Regions from separate parts of the Streptomyces millisiae genome, predicted to be linked through region 1. Evidence: riboswitches for the same ligand, from Rfam matches in the RefSeq annotation. Region 1 holds a riboswitch; each other region holds the start of a gene.
The links. Region 1 has a riboswitch for S-adenosylmethionine ahead of thrC (threonine synthase). Riboswitches for the same ligand answer to the same signal wherever they lie in the genome.

Region 1 (6,475 bases):
GCGACACGGGAGCCAGCGGTCTGGTGGTCCAGGCGCGGGACGCGGCCGGCCGGGACCGGGAGGCCAGGTCGGGCGTCGCCGACCTGGAGGAGGGCGGCAGCGTGCCGTTCGACGCGTACTACCGGATCGGCAGCGACACCAAGACCTTCGTGGCCGTGGTCGCCCTCCAGCTGGTCGCCGAGGGCACGTTGAGCCTCGACGACACCGTCGAGGAGTGGCTGCCCGGCGTCGTCACGGGCAACGGCAACGACGGACGTCGGATCACGCTCCGTAACCTGCTGCAGCACACCAGCGGGTTGGCCAACTACACGGACATCCTCTTCGCCGACCCGGCCCAGTTGACGCCCGAGAACTATCTCGCGCAACGATTCACGGCGCAGACGCCGGAGGAGCAGGTCGCGTTGGCGATGACGCGCGCCCCCGGTTGGCTGCCGGACGCGCGGGATCCCGGCGCCGAGACGCGGTGGGCGTACTCCAACACCAACTACGTGCTGGCCGGCATGATCATCGAGCGGGCCACCGGGCACCCCTGGGAGCAGGAGGCGCACGAGCGGATCATCGAGCCGCTCGACCTGCGCCACACCATGACCATGCGGAGCTCCTCCTACGTGCCGCAGCCCACCGCCACCGGCTATCTGCAGTTCCCCGGCCAGGAGGAGCTCACCGACACCACGCTCTCCGTGGGCGGCGGCGCCGACGGCGGCATCGTCTCCACCACGAGCGACATGAACACCTTCCTGCGGGCCCTGATGGACGGCACGCTGCTGCCGGCCGAGCAGTTGGCGCAGATGCGCACCACCGTGCCGGCCGACTTCGGCTCGCCAGGCGCGGGATACGGGCTCGGCATAGCCTGGCGGCCGGCCGAGGGCTGCGACGGCGGGGTCTGGTACCACGGCGGCACCTCGTTCGGCACCTCGTCCGAGGCCGCCGTCACGCCCGACGGCGAGGTGTCGGCCGCCGCCGCCGTGTTCACCACCCGGCTCGGCGACCAGGAGCGTTTCCTGGAGCAGGCGGAGGCCACGGTCGCCATGATCGATCGCGCGGTCTGCGGTTAGTTCCGCGCGGTGGGGGGCACTCGGGGCGGGTGACGCACCACGACCGTGAACCCGTCCCGCCGCCGCCCAAGCCGCCGCCCGAACCGGGGCCGCTGCCGCGGCCGGGGCCAGAGCCGCCCATGCCGCCAGGCCCGGACGAGCCGACGCCGCCGCCCGAGCCGCTGCCGAAGCCACCGCGTCCCGTGCCGCCGGCCGAGCCCGGCGGCGGCCGGCCCCCGGGCCGTCAGCCCTGAAGCGCGGAGAGCTGGTCGAGGAACCAGTCGGTGGGGGGCAGTGCCGTGGCCGCCGCGGCCAGGCGCTCGCTGCGCCTGGCCCGCTCGTCGGGCGGCATGGTCAGCGCCCGGTGCAGGGCCTGCGCGGTGCCCGCGATGTCGTACGGGTTGACCAGCAGCGCGTCCTCGCCGAGCTCGGCCGCGGCGCCGGCCTCGCGGGACAGCACCAGGGCCACGCCCTCCTCGGAGATCACCGGGACCTCCTTGGCCACCAGGTTCATCCCGTCCCTGACGGGGTTGACCAGCGCCACGTCGGCCAGCCGGTAGGCGGCGAGCGAGCGCGCGAAGTCGTCCTTGACGTGCAGCAGCACCGGGGACCAGTCGGCCGTGCCGAACTCCACGTTGATCGCCTCGGCGACCCGCGACACCTCGGCCGTGTACTCGCGGTAGACCGCCAGGTCCTGCCGGGACGGGTAGGCGAACGCGACGTGCGTGACCCGCCCGTGCCACTCGGGCCGGTCGGTCAGCAGCCGCCGGTAGGCCAGCAGCCCGCGCACGATGTTCTTCGACAGCTCGGTGCGGTCGACCCGCACGATGGTGCGCCGGTCGCCGATCTCGGCGCGCAGCGCGGCGAGCCGCTCGTCCACGTCGGGGCGGAACGCCCGCTCCCGCAGGAACTCCGCGTCGGCGCCGAGCGCGTGCACCCCGAGCCTGGTGGTGCCGCCCTCGTGCGCCACCACGTCGCCGGAGAGGCCGACGCCCAGCTGGTCGGCGCAGCAGGCGGCGAACGCGTCCGCCCAGCGGCGGGTGTGGAACGCGGCCCGGTCGGCGCCCAGGACGCCGAGCAGCACCTGGCGGGCGATCGGGTCGGGCAGCACCCGGAACAGCTCGGGCGGCGCCCACGGGGTGTGCGCGAAGAAGCCGATCCGCAGGTCGGGGCGGCGCTCGCGCAGCATGCGCGGCACCAGGGACAGGTGGTAGTCCTGCACCAGCACGGCGGCGCCCTCGCCCGCCTCCTCGGCGAGTGCCTCCGCGAAGGCCGCGTTGTACGCCTCGTAGCCGGCCCAGCGCTCCTCGAACGCCTCGTCGAAGACGGGCTCGAGCGGCGTCTGGTAGAGCAGGTGGTGGACGAACCACAGCACCGAGTTGGCCACCCCGTTGTAGGCGGCGTCGTAGGTGGCGGGCGGGATCCGCAGCATCCGGACCGACTGGCCGTCCGTGTCGGCGGCCGACAGCGTGGCGCCGAAGCGGTCGACGGCGGCCCGGTCGCCGTCGCCGAGCGCCGCGCAGACCCAGGTGCCGGCGCGGGGGCCGAGCGCCATCAGCCCCGACACGACCCCGCCGCCACCGCGCCGCGCGGTGAGGGAGCCGTCGGCCCCCACCGAGTAGCTGACCGGGCCGCGGTTGGACGCGACCAGAACTTCGGTGGTCATCGAAACTCCCTGGGGAGGTCGAGGTGTCGGGGCGAGGAGTGCACTTCCGAGGCTAGCCAGGCGCGGGGCGGGCGAAACATGCGACACGTCACGCCCACCCTCCCCGCGGGGCGCGGTGTCCCCCGCCCCGGCGGGGGCGGGGGACACCGCGTGACACCGGCGACCTGGCTCCCAGGGCTACGCCGCCTGGCGCGCCGCGTACTCGGGGATGGTGGACATCGGCGGCCGCTCCTCCGCGTTGATCAGGTGGGTGCGGGGCAGGAAGCCGCCCTCCTCGCCGCGGTCGAACTGGGTCATGTCGAGCCGCATCGGCAGCACGGACCCCGGCAGCCGGCACTGGGCGGTCCGCATGATCGCCGCCGCCATCCGGCCGAGCGCCTGCCCGTCCTGGTGGCGGTGCTTGCGCACCCCCACGTCGACCTGGGCCAGCGCGTCCAGGCCCGCCGTGTTCAGCGTGTCGATCAGCAGGCCGAGCTCCACGCCGTAGCCGACGGGGAACGGCAGCCGCTCGAGGAGCGAGCGGCGCGCCGCGTACTCGCCGCCCAGCGGCTGGACCACGCCGGCCAGCTGGGGCCAGTGCAGGTTGAGCAGCGGTCGGGCGACCAGCTCGGTGACCCGGCCGCCCTGGTGGGCGCCGGCCGGCTTGTCGCCGAGCGGCCGGTCGTACATGGCCTTGACCAGCTGCACGTCGGGGTCGGTGAGCAGGGGCCCGACTATGCCCGAGACGAAGGTGGAGTCGAACTCCCGCAGGTCGGCGTCGACGAAACAGATGATCTCGCCGCTCGCCGCCATCAGCGAGCGCCACAGCACCTCGCCCTTGCCCGGGGCGGTCGGCATCCGCGGCAGGATCTCATCGCGGTGCACTACCTTCGCGCCCGCCGCGGCTGCGGCCTCCGAGGTGCGGTCGGTGGAGCCGGAGTCCACCACCAGCAGTTCATCGATGAGCGGCACGCGCTCCATCAGGTCGCGCCGGAGCGCTTCCACGATGGCACCGACGGTCGCCTCCTCGTTCAGCGCGGGGAGTACCACGCTGATGCTCCCTGCCGCCCCTGCTGCCCGCTTCGCGTTCAACAGCCGCGGCAGCGGGCGGTCAGCGGCGGTCCAGGACCGGCGGCTCAGCCACTCCTCTGCCTCTTCCAGCACGAATGTCGCTCCTGTTCGCGTTCGGCCGTATTAGATCTCGTTTGGCCACCATTGCATCGTTTGGCCGTATCTGCCCTATACCGGCGTACCCGAATCCACCGAGACCATGTTTCTCGGTGGGGCCGCTTCCGGCCCGACTTCTCCCGGTCGCCGCGGACGGCCTCAGGCCCGCGTCAGTGCACGGCTGTCTCCCGGATCGCCCACTGTCTCCCGTGTCTCCTCGTGTCTCGCGTATCGGACGGCCCGGGCCATTCTGGGGGGCGTCGGTTACAGTCTCGAACAGCGCAGGTGTCCTCCGCATATCGGGGGCCGCGCCGACAACCACATAGAGCTCATCCAGAGGGGCAGAGGGAACGGCCCGTTGAAGCCCCGGCAACCCTTCCGCCGGTTCTCGTGACGCGGAGTGACGGTCGGTGACGACCGCGCCCCGGGCGAGGCTCCCGGTGGGGAAGGTGCCAATTCCGGCCTGAGGCGAGAGTCGCCCCGGGGAAGATGAGGAGAAGGGCCTCCATAGCCATGTCCGTGCTGACCACAGCCGACTCGTCACCCACCGCAGCCGTCGATCTCGGCCCCGCCGCGGCGCTCTCCTGTCGGGAGTGCGGCGAGCGCTTCCCGCTCAGCCCGATCTTCGCCTGTGCCTCCTGTTTCGGGCCGCTCGAGATCGCGTACGACCTGCCGAGCGGCGACCCCGAGGGCCTTCGCCGGCGCATCGAGGCCGGCCCCAAGAGCATCTGGCGCTACGCGCCGCTGCTCCCCGTGCCGGCGGACGTCGCCAGCAAGCCCAATCTGAACCCCGGCTTCACCCCGCTGGTGAAGGCCGACCGGCTGGCCGCCGAACTCGGCGTGACCGGCCCGCTCTACGTCAAGGACGACTCGGGAAACCCGACCCACTCCTTCAAGGACCGAGTGGTCGCACAGGCGCTTGAGGCGGCGCGCGCCTTTGGTTTCACCACCCTGTCGTGCTCCTCCACCGGCAACCTGGCCGGCGCGGTCGGCGCCGCCGCGGCCCGCGCCGGCCTGCGCTCCTGCGTCTTCATCCCGCACGACCTGGAGCAGGGCAAGGTGGTCATGGCGGCCGTCTACGGCGGCCAGGTGGTGGCCATCGAGGGCAGCTACGACGACGTCAACCGCTTCTGCAGCGAGCTCATCGGCGACCCGCTCGGCGAGGGCTGGGGCTTCGTCAACGTCAACCTCCGCCCCTACTACGCGGAGGGCTCCAAGACGCTGGCCTTCGAGATCTGCGAGCAGCTCGGCTGGCAGCTGCCCGACCAGCTGGTCATCCCGATCGCCTCGGGCTCCCAGCTCACCAAGATCGACAAGGGTCTCAAGGAGCTGATCGCCACCGGCCTGGTCGAGGAGAAGCCGTACCGGATCTTCGGTGCCCAGGCCGAGGGCTGCTCGCCGGTCTCCCAGGCCTTCCGCGCCGGCCACGACGTGGTAAGGCCGGTCAAGCCGAACACCATCGCCAAGTCGCTGGCCATCGGCAACCCGGCGGACGGCCCCTACGTGCTGGACATCGCGCGCCGCACGGGCGGCGCGGTCGCCGACGTCACGGACGAGGAGATCGTCTCGGCGATCAAGCTGCTGGCCAGGACCGAGGGGATCTTCACCGAGACGGCGGGCGGCGTGACGCTCGGCGTGGCGCGGAAGCTGCTGGCCGAGGGCACCCTCGACCCCTCGCTGACCACCGTCGTCGTGAACACCGGCGACGGTCTCAAGACCCTGGACGCGGTCGCCGCCGACACCGGCCCGACCGCGACCATCCGTCCCACCCTGGACTCCTTCCGAGAGGCTGGCCTGGAATGAGCGTGACCGTCCGAATCCCCACCATCCTGCGCACGTACACCGGCGGCCGGTCCGAGGTGACGGCCGACGGGCAGACGCTGGCCGAGGTGCTGGCCGACCTCGACCGGAACCACCAGGGGATAGCCGCCCGGGTGCTGGACGACGAAGGCCGGTTGCGTCGGTTCGTCAACGTTTATGTGAACGACGACGACGTGCGCTTCACGGAAGGGCTGCTGACCCCGACGCCGGACGGCGCGGGCGTGTCGATCATCCCGGCCGTCGCCGGAGGCTGAGCCTCCGTTTGTCCGGTAAGTGGCCTTTACCGCCGCGAATCCCCAGCTCCACACGCGCTCCACGACCGCCCCGAGCCCGTCCGGCTCGGGGCGGTCGGCCGTCCCGGTGGCGATAGAGTGAGCCCCGGGTCGCCCCCGGCCGATGCCAGCCGCATATGAATTCGCGACAGCTGGCGCAAATATTGTGCCGAAAATCGACGTACGAATTGTCGGGTTGGGGCGATAAGGCCATGGTGATTGATTCAACTTTCAGCTAATATATGGCATTTGCCCGTTCTGCCGTGCCAAGAATTCTCTCTCGAATGGCCTGTTGCACTGGGCGTCCGTCCAGATACATTCAGCGGCGGTCGACGCGTTCCGGCGCACACCCCCACACCGCCCGGGGGTTGGGTCTGAGAGGTCTGACCCGGGCCCGCGAAGTGCGGTCTCGTGAAAGGGCCAGCAAAATGGGGAGTTAGGAATGGCTCAGGGCACCGTCAAGTGGTTCAACGCGGAGAAGGGCTACGGCTTCATCGCGGTAGACGGTGGTGCGGACGTGTTCGTCCACTACAGCG
Region 2 (6,475 bases), on a different contig from region 1:
GCCGAGGAGGGCGCCGGTGAGGTTGGTGTCGAGCACGCGCTGGAACTCGTCGAGCGGGATGCTCTCCACGGTGCCGACGCGCAGGTAGGCGGCGTTGTTGATGAGGATGTCCAGCGGCCCGAAGCGGGCCTCGGTCTGGTGGATCGCGTCGGTCCAGTCGGACTCGCTGGTGACGTCGAGCGGCACCCCGAGCGAGGGGCCGTGGAGTTGGGCGGCGAGTTGGTCGTAGCCGGTTCGGGCGGCGGTGACGGTGTTGGCGCCGGCTTCGGAGAACCGGGCGGTCAGTGTGGTGCCGAGTGCGCCGGAGGCTCCGGTGATGAGAACGGTCTTGCCGGTGAAGTCGAACATGAGGGTTTCCCTTCAGTGGTCCGCGGGGGCGGCGTCGGTGGAGTGGGCGAGGCTTCGTCCGGCTTCGAGGGCTGCGAGGCGGTCGCGCAGGGCCGTGGTCGCCAGCGCGTACGCGTCGGAGCCGAGCGTCAGGCGGAACGGCGCCTCGGCCTGGTCGGCGGAGGCGATGATGGCCGCCGCGATCTTCGCGGGGTCACCGGGCGCGGGCAGCGGGGGCAGTTCGCCGGAGAGCACGCGTCGCAACCGGCCCGAGGGGCCGTCGGCGTATGCGGGCAGGGGCGCGCCCAGGACCGCGCCGCCGGCGCCGAAGTTGGTGCGGGAGACGCCGGGCTCGACGACCGTCACGCCGATGCCGAACGGGGCGAGTTCGGCGGCGGCCGACTCCCAGAATCCCTCGATGCCCCACTTGGTGGCGTGGTAGAGGCTCATGGCGGGGAAGGCGACCTGGCCGCCGATGCTGGCGATCTGGATGTAGCGCCCGCCGCCCTGGCGGCGCAGGTGTGGGGTGGCGGCGCGGGCGAGCTGGATGGAGGCCGTGAGGTTGGTCGCGATCTGGCGGTCGATCTGCTCGTCGGTGAGTTCCTCGGCGGCCCCGAAGAGGCCGTAGCCGGCGTTGGACACGACGACGTCGATCCGGCCGAGTTCGGTGAACGCGCGGTCCACGACCTCGCGCATCGTGTTCGTGTCGGTGACGTCCAGGCGGGACCGCCACAGCCGATCGCCGTAGCGGGCCGCCAGGTCGTCGAGGCTTTCCGGGCGTCGCGCGGTGGCGGCGACCCTGTCTCCCCGTGCGAGCAGCTGTTCGGTGAGGTGGCGGCCGAAGCCGGAGGACGTGCCGGTGACGAACCAGGTGTGTGTCATGTCGTGCTCCCTCCCTAGGTAACTAACTGGATATATTCATAGCCTGGATCGGAGCCGATGTAAACACCTGGATGGTTATGTACGATGAGCGCATGCCACCCGACGCCACCGAGACCAAGCGACGCCTGATGAAGGCGGCGGTCGACGAGTTCGCCGCCTACGGGCTGGCCGGCGCCCGGATCGACCGCATCGCCGACGCCGCCCAGGCCAACAAGCGGTCGATCTACATGCACTTCGGGACCAAGGAGGAGCTGTTCGACAAGGTCGTCGCCGAGAGCATGACGGAGCTGGCGGCAGCCGTCTCGATCGACGCCGGCAACCTGCCCGACTACGCCGGCGAGTTGTACGACCGGCTGGAGCAACGGCCGCACGTGCGGCGGCTGTACCTGTGGGCGGGACTCGAACGGCAACAGCCCATCGACGCCGAGGTCGAGGAGTACCGCCGGAACGTCACCGCGATCGAAGCGGCTCAGGAAGCAGGCCGCGTCCGCGCCGACATCCCGCCCCCGGAGCTCATGGCCATGGTGATCGCCCTGGTGATCAGCTGGGACACCGCCTCCTGGTCGCTGAAGGCGCTGCGGACGGAGACCGGCCAGGATTCCTCCGGCGAACGCAGGGCCGCGGTGGTCACCGCCGTGGCCACACTCGCCCAACCATCCCGGGCCGGGGGCATCGCGCCGTAGACTCGCGGCACGCCGTCGAGCGCCATGACGAACCCGGGGGGAACACCATCCGTGCCTGACTACGACGACCCTGCCTGGAGACCGCTCCCCGTCCGGCCGGCCGCGCTGCGCTGGTTGCTGCTGCTCCCCCTGACCCTGGTGTTCCTGCCGCTGTGGTGGGTGGTGTGGATCGCCCTCGCGGCCTGCTGCTACGGCGTGGCCACGGTGGTCCAACTGGTCGTCTACGTGCTGCCGCGCACCGAGGACGGCGCGATCCGGGTGCTGGACGCCACGCTGGGCCGGGTGCCGTTCATCCCCCGCTGGTGCGTGACCCCGGTGGCGCTGGTGCGGGAGGGCGACTCGGCGTACTACCGGGCGCGCGTGGACCGGTACCTCGCCAGGAAGACCCGGCGGGTGGAGACCTCGCACGGACTGCAGCGCGATCTGGACCTCGGGGTGCACTACTTCCGCGGCGCGGGGGCCGGTTACGTCCTGCGGGGCGCCTCGGAGCAGGGCTGGGACCTCCACCCCGTGCTGCGTTCGCATCCCCGGCGCCGGCTCCGGCTGCGCCACAGCGGCCGGCTCTGAGGGACGCGGGCCACGGCGGCTACGACAGCGACGGCTCCCGCCTCACGGGCAACGTCCCCCGGAGCCGATCGAGCCGCTGACCTGACATGCTCGGGGCGGTCAGCGGCCCGCCAACTCCTCGACGATCGGGGCGAAGGTCTCCATGTCGTCGAGGAGGAAGGAACTGATGCCGAGGCGTTCGCGCAGGTCGACGAACTTGCGGGTGAGTTCCTTGAGGGAGCCGATGAACACGTGCGGGGACTCCGCGAGCTCCTCGGCGGTGAGTTCGACGCCGGTGCGTTCGCGGAGTTGGTCGGCTCGTCTGCGGGTCTCGCCCCTGGCGTCGTGGGTGAGGACCATCGGGCCGCCGGTCGGGTAGCTGTTCAGTTCGAGCTCGGGGAAGCGGTCGCCGGCCGCCTCGCGGATCCAGCCGATCTTCTCCTCGGTGGCGGCGAGGGTGATGCTCGGTGCGTCGAGGGTCGGCAGGCCCTGCGCGTCCTTCCCGAGTCGCGGCGCCAGGCCGACGATCCCCGCCTCCCGGGCGGCGAGCGTGAGCAGTCGCCTTCCGCCGCCGCCGACGAAGAACGGCGGGTGCGGGCGCTGGACCGGCTTGGGCTGCGCGTCGTAGTCGGTGATGGTGTAGTGCTCGCCGGCGAAGGAGAACCTCTCGTCGGCGAAGCAGCCCTTGAGGACCCGGATGGCTTCGGTGAGTCTGGCGACCCGGGTGGCGACGGGCTCGAAGGGGATGCCGATCGCGTCGTGCTCGGGCTTGTTCCAGCCGGCTCCGAGGCCGATCTCCAGGCGGCCGCCGGAGAGGCGGTCGAGCGTCGCGAGTTCCTGGGCCAGGACGGCGGGGTGCCGCAGGTTGGTGTTGAACACGAAGGTGCCGACGCGGAGCGTCTCGGTCGCCGCGGCGGCGGAGGCGAGGACGGGGATCGGCGCGTACTGGGCCAGCAGGTGGTCCGGGATCACCAGGGCGCTGTAGCCGATGGCCTCGGCACGACGCGCGTGGGCGGCGAGGCCAGGTCCGTCGTGGGGTCGGGCGAGCGCGGTGAGGAAGCGGAAGGGACGCATCGCGTCATCGTGTCGGAGATGTGAGGCGCGGACCAGGTGCCACCCGGCGCGTGGACGCATGTCTCATATGGCGGACAGCGGGTTCTCTGGGGCGTTTTCGTCGGCTACTTTTCCGCGCAGGTCAAGAGTGCCAGCGTGAAGCCCCGGCTAGCTGGCCGGCAACCCTCCTGCACGGTGGGGTGCCCCCGGGGAGACGACCCGGCTGCGGTGATGCGGCAAGCGTGCTCCGGTGAGTTCTCGCATGGTGAGAACTCCGTCTTGAAATGTGGACGGCCGAGCGGTTTGCCCGTGCCTCGGCCTTCAGTGAGCAGGCACGGCGAGGCGGAGTTCATGGGCACCACGGAGCAGGACGACATCGGGCGGCTGGCCGGTCTCGGGGAGGGGATCGAGGCGGCGCGCGGCACCAAGCCGTTGGTGGCGGCGCGGGCCCAGCAGGCCGGAGAGGCGCTGTTCGGCGACGAGGTGCCGGTGCGGCGCGGCCTGGCCGCGTTGGCCGCGCGGCGGCACGGCGTGGAAGAGCTGGTTCAGGAGCACGCGGAGCGGGGCGGTGACCCGGCGCTGTGGGCGGACGAGCTTCCCGAGGACCCGGCGCTGCGGGCGGCGGTGGCCCATGTCGACCTGATCACCGTCTCGCCGGCGTTGGCCACCCGCGCGGATCTGGAGCGGCTGGTCGAGGCGGGGTGGTCGCCGGACGAGATCGTGGCGATCTCGCAGGTCGCGGCGTTCACCGCGTTCCAGGCGCGGGCGATCCAGGGGCTGCGGCTGATCGAGGGCAGGGAACCGGTCGGGGCGGCGGCGCCGGGGCGGGCCACGCCCGGGCGTGGGCGGGTCAAGAGCACCGCGCGGACGGCGTCCAACGGGCGTGAGCGTCCCGTCGAGTACACCAGGGAGCTGCTGTCCTGGACGGCGTGGGTGCCGCCGGTGCCGACCGAGGAGCTGACGGAGGAGCAGGAGGCCTCGTTCCGGGGCAAGACCAACGGCGAGTACTTCCGGCTGCTGGCCCGGCTGCCCAGGGTGCTGGCGGCCCGCACCGCGCTGGACGCCGCGATCTTCGCCACCACCGAGGGCCTGCCGCGCGCCGAGCGCGAGCTCGCCGCGGCGGCGACCAGCAAGGTGACCGACTGCGTGTACTGCGCCTCCGTGCACGCCCGGAAGTCCGCCCAGATGTCCAAGCGGCCGGCGGACGTGGACCGGCTGCTCGCGGTCTCGCTGGAGCGGGACGCCGACTGGCTGCCCCTGGAGACCGCCCCGCTGGCCGAGGGGCAGGACGCCCGCTGGGCCGCGATCGTCGAGTTCGCCGCGGCGCTCGCCACCACCCCGGTCAGCGCCACCACCGCGCACGTGGACCGGCTGCGCGCCGTGGGGCTCACCGACGTCGAGTTGACCGACCTGGTGTCGGCCACGGCCTTCTTCGCCTGGGCGAACCGGCTGATGCTCAGCCTCGGCGATCCCTACTGGCCCTGATCCGACCCGAGAACAGAACGGAATCGTCATGAGACAACGCCTGTCCGCCCTGACCGCCGCGACCGCCGTAGCGCTCCTCGCCGGCGCCTGCGGGACCGTCACCACCGAGGACACAGCGGAGGAGAGCAGCGGTGACCGCGAGGGCTCGCTCACCGTCGTCGACGACGTCGGCCGCACCGTGGAGCTCGACGGGCCCGCCGAGCGCGCGGTCGTCCTGAACAGCTACGGCAACGAGTTCGCCCAGGCCATCGGGGCGGGCGACCGGGTCGTGGGCTTCGACCGGGTCTCGCAGACCCGGCTGCCCTACCTGGACATCGCCGACGACGAGGTGGTCAGCGAGGATCTCCAGGAGATCAACTACGAGTCGGTCGTCGAACTCGACCCCGACGTGTTCATCCTGCCCCGCAACGGGGCCTGGCAGGAGGCCAGCGAGCAGCTCGAGTCCTTCGGTATCCCCGTGGTGGTGGCCACCGCCTGGGACTTCGACGTGTTCCACGAGACCGTGGACCTGCTGGGCGAGGTCTTCGGCGAGCCGGCGGGTGCCGAGCGGGTCTCCGGCTTCTACGACGAGATCTTCGGGCTGATCGACGAGCGGGTGGCCGGCACCGAGCCGGTGCGCGTGTACTGGGAGACCGAGCAGCCGTACCTGACCGGGCTGCCCGGCTCGGGCTTCGACCAGATCATCGTGGCCGCGGGCGGCGAGAACGTCTTCGGCGACCTGGACACCGGCGGGGACGAGCAGTCCGAGACGACGGTGGACCCCGCCGCGATCCTGGAGCGCGATCCGGAGGTCGTGGTCCACGAGTTCGGGCCCTCCGCCGAGCCGACGGGGCAGGAGCGGTTCGACACGCTGCGCGACGAGCTGCTCGGGCGGGCCGGCTGGCAGGACCTCTCGGCGACCACGGGCGACCGGGTCTTCGTGACCAACGGCTGGGCCACCAGCGGCCTGTCCAAGGCCATCGGGGCGCTCTACCTGGCGAGTTGGCTGCACCCCGAGGAGTTCGCCGACGTCGAGCCCGGCGACTACCTGGCGCGGTGGGCCGAGGAGTTCCAGGGCACGGAGTTCCCCGGCGAGGACGCGTACATCCAGAAGGTGAGCTGACGCGAGATGAGCATCTCAGCTGGCGAGACGGCGGCGGCACCCGTCCCCCGCGCGCCGGCCCCCGAGCCGTCCGAGCCGTCCGAGGGGCGGGAGCGGCGGCGCCGGGCGTGGACGGGTCGGCCGGCGGTGCTCTGGGCCGGCACGGTGCTGTCCGTCCTCGTCATCGCCTGGTGCGTCACGGCCGGCACGACCGACGCCGGGCTGTCCGACGTGTGGCGCGCGGTCCGCCTCCGCGTGTTCGGCGGCGTGCTGGACGCCGACTTCGCCCAGACCTACTCGGTCATCATCAACCTGCGGCTGCCCCGGGTGCTGCTCGCCTTCGCGGCCGGCGCGGCGCTCTCGATGGCGGGCGTGGTCATGCAGGGCCTGCTGCGCAACCCGCTGGTCAGCCCGTTCA
Region 3 (6,475 bases), on a different contig from region 1:
TCGGTCTCGGGCGGGTCGTCTACGCCAGCTCGTCCGAACAACTGGGGGAGTGGCTGGGCGCGTTGGGCGTCCCGGCGCCGCCGGTGCGGACGCTGCCGATCCCCGAGGTGGCGCCGGGCGTGACGGTCGAGGGCCCGGTGCCCGAACTGGCCGAGGAGGTACGCGAGTTGCACCGGGCCTTCCATGGCGAGCCGAACTGGGAGCGCCGGGTGGCCCAGGCGTGGCTCTCGATCGACGAGCACGACGAGGCAGAGTTCCGGGCGCTGATCGAGAGCCTGGCGGCGGAGCTTCCCGAGGACAGCGCGCTCGCCGCGTTCGAGCGCGGCTGCGCCCACGACTCCACCGGCCAGCCGGAGCGCGCCGTGCCGGAGTACCGGCGGGCGCTCGAACTCGGCCTGACCGGGGTGCGGCGGCGCCGCGCGGTCTGCCAACTGGCCAGCTCGCTGCGGAACCTCGGCCGCCCCGAGGAGAGCGTGGAACTGCTGACCGCGGAGCTGGCCCGCACCTCCGACCTCATGGACGGCGCCGTCCGCGCGACCCTCGCGCTGGCCCTCACCGACGTCGGCCGCGAACGCGAGGCCGTCTCCGTCGCCCTCACCGCCCTGGCCCCCCACCTGCCGCGCTACCAGCGGTCCATGGCCAACTACGCCAGGGCTCTCGCCGAGCAGCCGTCCACCGCGGGGTAGGCCGGGCGGCTCCCGCTCACTCGCCGAAGTGGTCCTTGGGGATCACGCCGTGGACGCCGACCGTGCGGTCGACCACCTGGGAGATGTGGAAGTCGGCCGCCGCCGAGAGGTAGGCGTAGGCCGTGGCGCGGTCCATGCCCAGGTCGTGTTCGAGGAAGTCGAGCGCGTTGACCACGGCCCGGCGCATGGCGGTGTCCAGGTCGCCGATCTGGCCGCCCTGGCTGCCGTCCGGGTCGGAGAGACCCACCGGCAGCCACGCGTCCTCGGTCTCGCCGAAGGGATAGCGGAAGGCGACCGAGGGCGCGTCGCCCGAGCCCGGCTTGCAGACGGTGAGCCGGAACGTCGAGCGCAGCGAACCCTCCACGGCGGTCAGCGCCACCTCGCCGTCGGCCATGGCGAAGTGCGGGTCGCCGGTGTAGAAGAGGGCGCCCTCGGCGAAGACCGGCAGGTAGAGCGTGGCGCCCTCGCGCAGCAGGTTGATGTCGATGTTGCCGCCGCCGAGCGTGGGCGGGATGGAGTTGAGCGCCGGGTCGTCGAGCGCGGCGGCCTCGGCGAAGGCCACGCCCATCGTGCCCATGTGCGGCCGCAGCGGGAACGTGACCTCGCGGCCGCGCCGCGAGCCGCGCGGCAGCACCCCGTTCAGCGCGCCGTCCCGGCCGCGCCGCACCGGCGTGAACACCGAGACGTTGCCGTACTCGGCCGGGTCGCCGCCGGGGCGGCCGTCCGTGGCCACCGGCGGCATCACCTCGTCGAGCGTGATCCCGTCCGGCGCCGAGCCGTCGGGGCGGCGGCCGAGCGCGCCCTTGCCGTGCCGGCTCGATATCACGCCGTACGGCACACGGGGGAGCAGCGAGAGCGGCTCCACCTTCAGCACGTCCCCGGGCTCGGCGCCGGCCACCTGGATCGGGCCGGTGATGACGTGCGGGCCGTCGGCGTCGAAGTCGCGCTCGGTGCGGTCGTACTCGGCGGCGATGGCGATCGCGTCGCTCAGCACCTGGCCGCGGGGCACGTCGTGGCCGCCGAAGAAGGCCACCGGGTCGCGGCCCTGATCCTCCAGGAGGCCCTCGTGCGAGAGCGAGTCCACGGTCACCGTCTCGCCCGAGCGGATCCGCAGCACCGGCTCGCTGTCCACGGCCGGCGTGTAGCCCCAGCGGACCTGGTCGGGGAGCGACGGCAGGTAGTGCCGGCCGTGGATGGGGCCGCGGTGGGGCTGCAGGATCTCGCGCGGGTGGTCGGCGCGCGATCCGGCGCCCGCGTCGCGCGTCGCCGCCGCGGCCGGGGCGGCGGCCGTGAGGCCGGTGGCGGTGCCGGCCGCGGTCACGGCGCCGGCGGCCTGCAGGAAGCGGCGGCGGCCGAGGGCCGCGATCAGCGTGTCCCGGGCGGTGGCGGCGTGCTCTTCTGGGGTGCTCATGGTGGGGCTCCTGTTCCGCCCGGGCACGAGCGGTCCGCCCCGGGCCAGCCGTCACCCTAGGTGAGCTTCGGGCCCTCATCGGCGGCTGTGCGTGATCGACCCATGCTTCTTACCCGCAGGTAACACGCCGGCCGTCCGGCGGCGCCCGAGGACACACCGCCGAAACGAGGGGTGGACCGGGGGATGGCTCGCCGCCGGCCGGGTACTCGCGGGCCGTGTCGGAACCCGAGTCCTATGACGCCGGCCCCTACGTCCCGGAAGGCGCCGGGCTGCCCGAGCTGCGCAGCGCCGCCGCCGACTGCCACGGCTGCCCGCTCTACCGCGACGCCACCCAGACCGTGTTCGGCGCCGGCGAGCCGACGGCCCGCCTGGTACTGGTCGGCGAGGAGCCCGGCGACCAGGAGGACCGGCGGGGCGCGCCGTTCGTCGGTCCGGCCGGCCGGGTGCTCGACCGGGCGCTCGTCGACGCCGGCATCGACCCGGACGACGCGTACCTCACCAACGCCGTCAAGCACTTCAAGTTCGCGCCCCGGGGCAAGCGCCGCATCCACAAGCCGCCGACGCTGCGCGAGGCGGCCGCCTGCCGGCCCTGGCTCACCGCCGAACTCCGCCTGATCGAACCCGAGGTGATCGTGGCGCTCGGCGCCACCGCGGGCAAGGCGCTGCTCGGCTCCTCGTTCCGGGTGACCAGGCAGCGCGGAACACGGCTGCCGTGGTCGGGCGAGGGCGCGGACACGGTGGTCGCCACCATCCACCCGTCGGCCGTGCTGCGCGCCGACGACGCGGAGCGCGAGGCCGCCTACGCCGGTCTCGTGGCCGACCTGAAGGTGGCCGCCCGCGCCCTGGCGGGGGCCTGACCACCGGGTTTCCCCCGAGGGCCGCGTGGCGGGGGCTCGTCCGAGGAGTGAGACACCCCGGGCGGGCGGGCGAACCCTGTGCCAGAATCCTCGGCGAGGTCACGAGTGACAGCGACCACGGCCCCGGCCCGCTGTCCGGCAACCCTCCGTCGTGGCGGGGTGCCCCGGGTGATGACCGGGTCGCGAGCAGCAGGGCTCGCGGCAAGTGCGGCCCAGAAGGAGCTCCCTCGTGCGAATGCGAATGCGGTAGAGCGTCACGCTCCCCCCCCCCTCGTCTTCCTTCCCTTCACCCTCCCTTTCTCTCGTTACCCGCCTTCTCGCGCCGTCGGCCACCCGCGAGGCCGTCGGGCGCGCCTGCCCACGGAGACGTGCTCATGACCACCAGCTGTGCCCCCGTCGCCCCCGCCGCCCCCAGCACCACCGCCGTCCCCGCCAGCCTTGAGGTGCTCAGCGCCGGCGTCCGCGCCCCGCTCGCCGGCGGCGGCGACGTCGAGTACGCCGCGCTCGACTACGCGGCGTCCGCGCCCGTGCTGCGCCGCGTCTGGGAGGAGGTGGCCGAGTACGCGCCGTACTACGGCAGCGTGCACCGGGGCACCGGGCACCTCTCGCGGCTCTCCACCGAGCTCTTCGAGCGCAGCCGGGAGACCGTCGCCGCGTTCCTCGACTGTCGCCCGGCCGACCAGGTGGTCTTCACCCGCTCCACCACCGACTCGCTCAACCTGCTGGCCGCCGCACTGCCCGCCGGCACCCGGGTGTTCGTCTTCGAGACCGAGCACCACGCGGCGCTGCTGCCGTGGGCCCGCCACGGCCACCAGGTCACCTACCTCGACGCCCCGCACTCGCCCCGCCACGCCGTCGAGATCGCCGAGTCGGCGCTCGCGGCCCGCCCCGAGGCCGGGGGACCGGCGCTGCTGTGCGTCACCGGCGCCTCCAACGTCACCGGCGAGCTGTGGCCGGTCGCCGAACTCGCCGCCGCCGCGCACCGCCACGGGGCCAGGATCGTGCTCGACGCCGCCCAACTGGCCCCGCACCGGCCGGTCAGCGTGCGACGACTCGACGTGGACTGGGTGGCGTTCTCCGGGCACAAGCTCTACGCCCCCTTCGGCGCCGGCGTGTTGGCCGGCCGCGCCGACTGGCTCACCACCGCCGCGCCCTACCTGGCCGGCGGCGGCGCCACCCGCGTCGTCAACCGGCGCACCGACGGCGGCGTGCACGTCCAGTGGGCCGAGGACGAGGCCAGGCACGAGGCCGGCTCGCCCAACGTCATCGGCGCCTTCGCCATCGCCGCCGCCTGTCGTGCCCTCACCGAGGCCGGCCACGAGACGCTGGTCGCCCACGAGCAGGAGCTGCTCGCCGTGCTCCGCGAGGGGCTGGCGGAGATCCCGGCGGTCAGGGAACTGTCCCTGTTCGGGCCGGCGGCGGACCGCGTCGCCGTCTCCTCCTTCACGGTGGCCGGCCACGACAACGGGCAGCTCGCGGTGGAGCTCTCCGAGCGCTTCGGCATCGGCGTGCGCTCCGGGATGTTCTGCGCCCAGCCACTGGTCCGCAGGCTGCTCGGCGCCTCGGCGGAGTCCACCGAGGAGTGCGACGGACCGCTCCAGGCGCTCCGCGTCAGCTTCGGCGCCGGCACCCCGCGGGAGCACGTCACCCGGCTCGTCGACGCGGTTTCAACCCTGGCGGGCTGAAGGGGCCGCCGCGCGGTCTCCCGCGCCGGGGCGCCACGGCCCTCCGGTCGGTGGGCGGGCTCGCCTGCCCGGGCGCGCCCGCAGGCCGCGCCCGGGCGTCTTCCCCCTGGCCGGCGCGCTCAGCCCTCCCCCGAGGTGTGAGCTGAGCGGCGCCGTCGCACCACAAAGCTAGAAGGTGCGAAAGACCCCCACCACCGTGCACGCCGCCCTGCCGCCGCCGGCGACCGTGCACGCCGCACCCGGCGCCGGGTCAGGTCGCCCCCGTCGAGCGCAGCGCGTGCACGAGGTCGTGGATCCCGGCCCCGGTGCTCAACAGGTCGCGGCCCAGCAGCCGTTCGGCCACCCTGAGCCGCGCCCGCACCGTGTTCCTGCTGATCCCGAGGCGGTGCGCGGCACGGCGCGCGTCCGCGTTCTCGTCGATCCAGGCCCGCAGGGTCGCGAACAGCTCGCGGTGCTCGGGCCGCCGCAGCGGCGCGAGCAGCGCCGTGGCCCACGCGGTCGCCGCCGGGGTCCGCAGCAGCTCGTCCAGCGTCGGGGCCGGTGACCCCCGCGCGTCGCCGGCCGGCGACGCGGCGACCGCCAGCGCCAGCGCGAGCGAGGCCCGGGCGCCGACGTCCCGCAGATCGAGGCCGAGGGCGCGCTCGACCTCCCCGAGGCGCGCGGTGACCGTGTTCCGGCCGATGCCGAGCAGCCGCGCCACGCCCGCGCGGGGGAAGCTCAACGCCAGCCGGGTGACGTGGACGGTCTGCTCGGGAACCGTGCCGAGCGGCCGCAGGAAGGCGCGCGCCCAGGCCCGGGCCGCCGGCTGCGGCAGCAGACGCTCCAACGGGCCCTGGCCCCGGTAACCGGCCACCCGCTCCGGCGTGTTGCGGGCCATGGCCAGCGCGTGCCTGGCCTGGTCATACGCCTCGGCCGTGGCCCGCGCCGGCCGGGGCGCGCTGACGCCGAGCGCGTACCCGGGCCGCTCGGCCACCAGGGCGTGCAGCCGGTCGGCGAGTTCGTCGCCCTCGGGCACCAGGCAGATCAGGTGCTCCTCGTACACCGGGCAACGCACCAGCAGCCCCCGGCCGTGGAAGCCGGCCGCGTCCTGGTAGCGCCTGGCCAGCGGCTCGCGGTCGGCCGGGGGACAGCGCAACAGCAGGACCCGCAGCGGCCCGGCGTTCAGCACCGGCGGCACGGCACCCGTGGTCAGCCGCCTGGCGAGCGTCGGGTCCCCGGCCATCAGCGCCATGAAGACGGCGAGCCGCACCTGGCCCGCCTTGGCGTGGTAGGCGCGCGCCGCGGCCTCCGTGTCCGCGAGGCGGCACAGCAACGCGATCAGCCCGCCGGCCCGCGTCGCGAGCCACGCGGCGTCCCCGCTCCGCGTGGCCGCCCCCGCCACCACCAACACCCGGCGCTGCCGGCCGGGGCCGAGCGCCTCGCACCGCACCCGCACCCCGTCCACCTCGGTGGCCGCGGCCGCCATCTCCCCGCCGGACAGCCGCCCGAGCACCGGCCCGAGCGCCTTCGGCAGCCGCGCGGGGAACCCGCCGGTCGCCACCTCCACGCCGCCCCCGGGACCGACCAGGGCGACCTCGGCCCCGGTCCGCCGCCCCAGCCACTCCAGCACCTCGCCCACGTCGGGAGCCGCGTCGAGCGCCGCCTGCCGCCCCGCCTCCCGTAACAGCCGCTCCGCCCACTCGGCCCGCACCGGCCTCGCCCCCTTCGCCACGTCGCCGGCCGGGGTCCGCCGGTTCGCCGGTTCGCGAGGAGGCTGTCCGTCCACCGGTGACAGCACAAAAAGCAAAGGCAAGGAGAGCGCACTCCCTGCCACTTTCAACCTATAGCGCACCGGGG

Region 2: another riboswitch for S-adenosylmethionine. It lies ahead of RNC47_RS18945 (peroxidase-related enzyme); the one in region 1 lies ahead of thrC (threonine synthase).
Region 3: another riboswitch for S-adenosylmethionine. It lies ahead of RNC47_RS11080 (aminotransferase class V-fold PLP-dependent enzyme); the one in region 1 lies ahead of thrC (threonine synthase).

What each region holds. Positions count from the first base shown of each region.
Region 1 is NZ_JAVREM010000118.1:2,101-8,575, reverse strand. It holds gene RNC47_RS35050 (serine hydrolase domain-containing protein) at 1-1,055, shown strand, start outside; gene RNC47_RS35045 (alpha,alpha-trehalose-phosphate synthase (UDP-forming)) at 1,279-2,700, opposite strand; gene RNC47_RS35040 (glucosyl-3-phosphoglycerate synthase) at 2,878-3,843, opposite strand; SAM riboswitch class I at 4,173-4,342, shown strand; gene thrC (threonine synthase) at 4,360-5,649, shown strand; gene RNC47_RS35030 (MoaD/ThiS family protein) at 5,646-5,921, shown strand; gene RNC47_RS35025 (cold-shock protein) at 6,382-6,475, shown strand, end outside.
Region 2 is NZ_JAVREM010000024.1:43,764-50,238, reverse strand. It holds gene RNC47_RS18970 (SDR family NAD(P)-dependent oxidoreductase) at 1-348, opposite strand, end outside; gene RNC47_RS18965 (SDR family oxidoreductase) at 361-1,209, opposite strand; gene RNC47_RS18960 (TetR family transcriptional regulator) at 1,302-1,892, shown strand; gene RNC47_RS18955 (hypothetical protein) at 1,944-2,459, shown strand; gene RNC47_RS18950 (TIGR03621 family F420-dependent LLM class oxidoreductase) at 2,559-3,512, opposite strand; SAM riboswitch class IV at 3,632-3,740, shown strand; gene RNC47_RS18945 (peroxidase-related enzyme) at 3,843-4,976, shown strand; gene RNC47_RS18940 (ABC transporter substrate-binding protein) at 5,005-6,078, shown strand; gene RNC47_RS18935 (FecCD family ABC transporter permease) at 6,085-6,475, shown strand, end outside.
Region 3 is NZ_JAVREM010000009.1:66,203-72,677, reverse strand. It holds partial or broken gene RNC47_RS11100 (nucleoside deaminase) at 1-185, shown strand, start outside; gene RNC47_RS11095 (tetratricopeptide repeat protein) at 168-686, shown strand; gene RNC47_RS11090 (acetamidase/formamidase family protein) at 703-2,097, opposite strand; gene RNC47_RS11085 (UdgX family uracil-DNA binding protein) at 2,313-2,954, shown strand; SAM riboswitch class IV at 3,052-3,168, shown strand; gene RNC47_RS11080 (aminotransferase class V-fold PLP-dependent enzyme) at 3,329-4,639, shown strand; gene RNC47_RS11075 (helix-turn-helix domain-containing protein) at 4,890-6,329, opposite strand.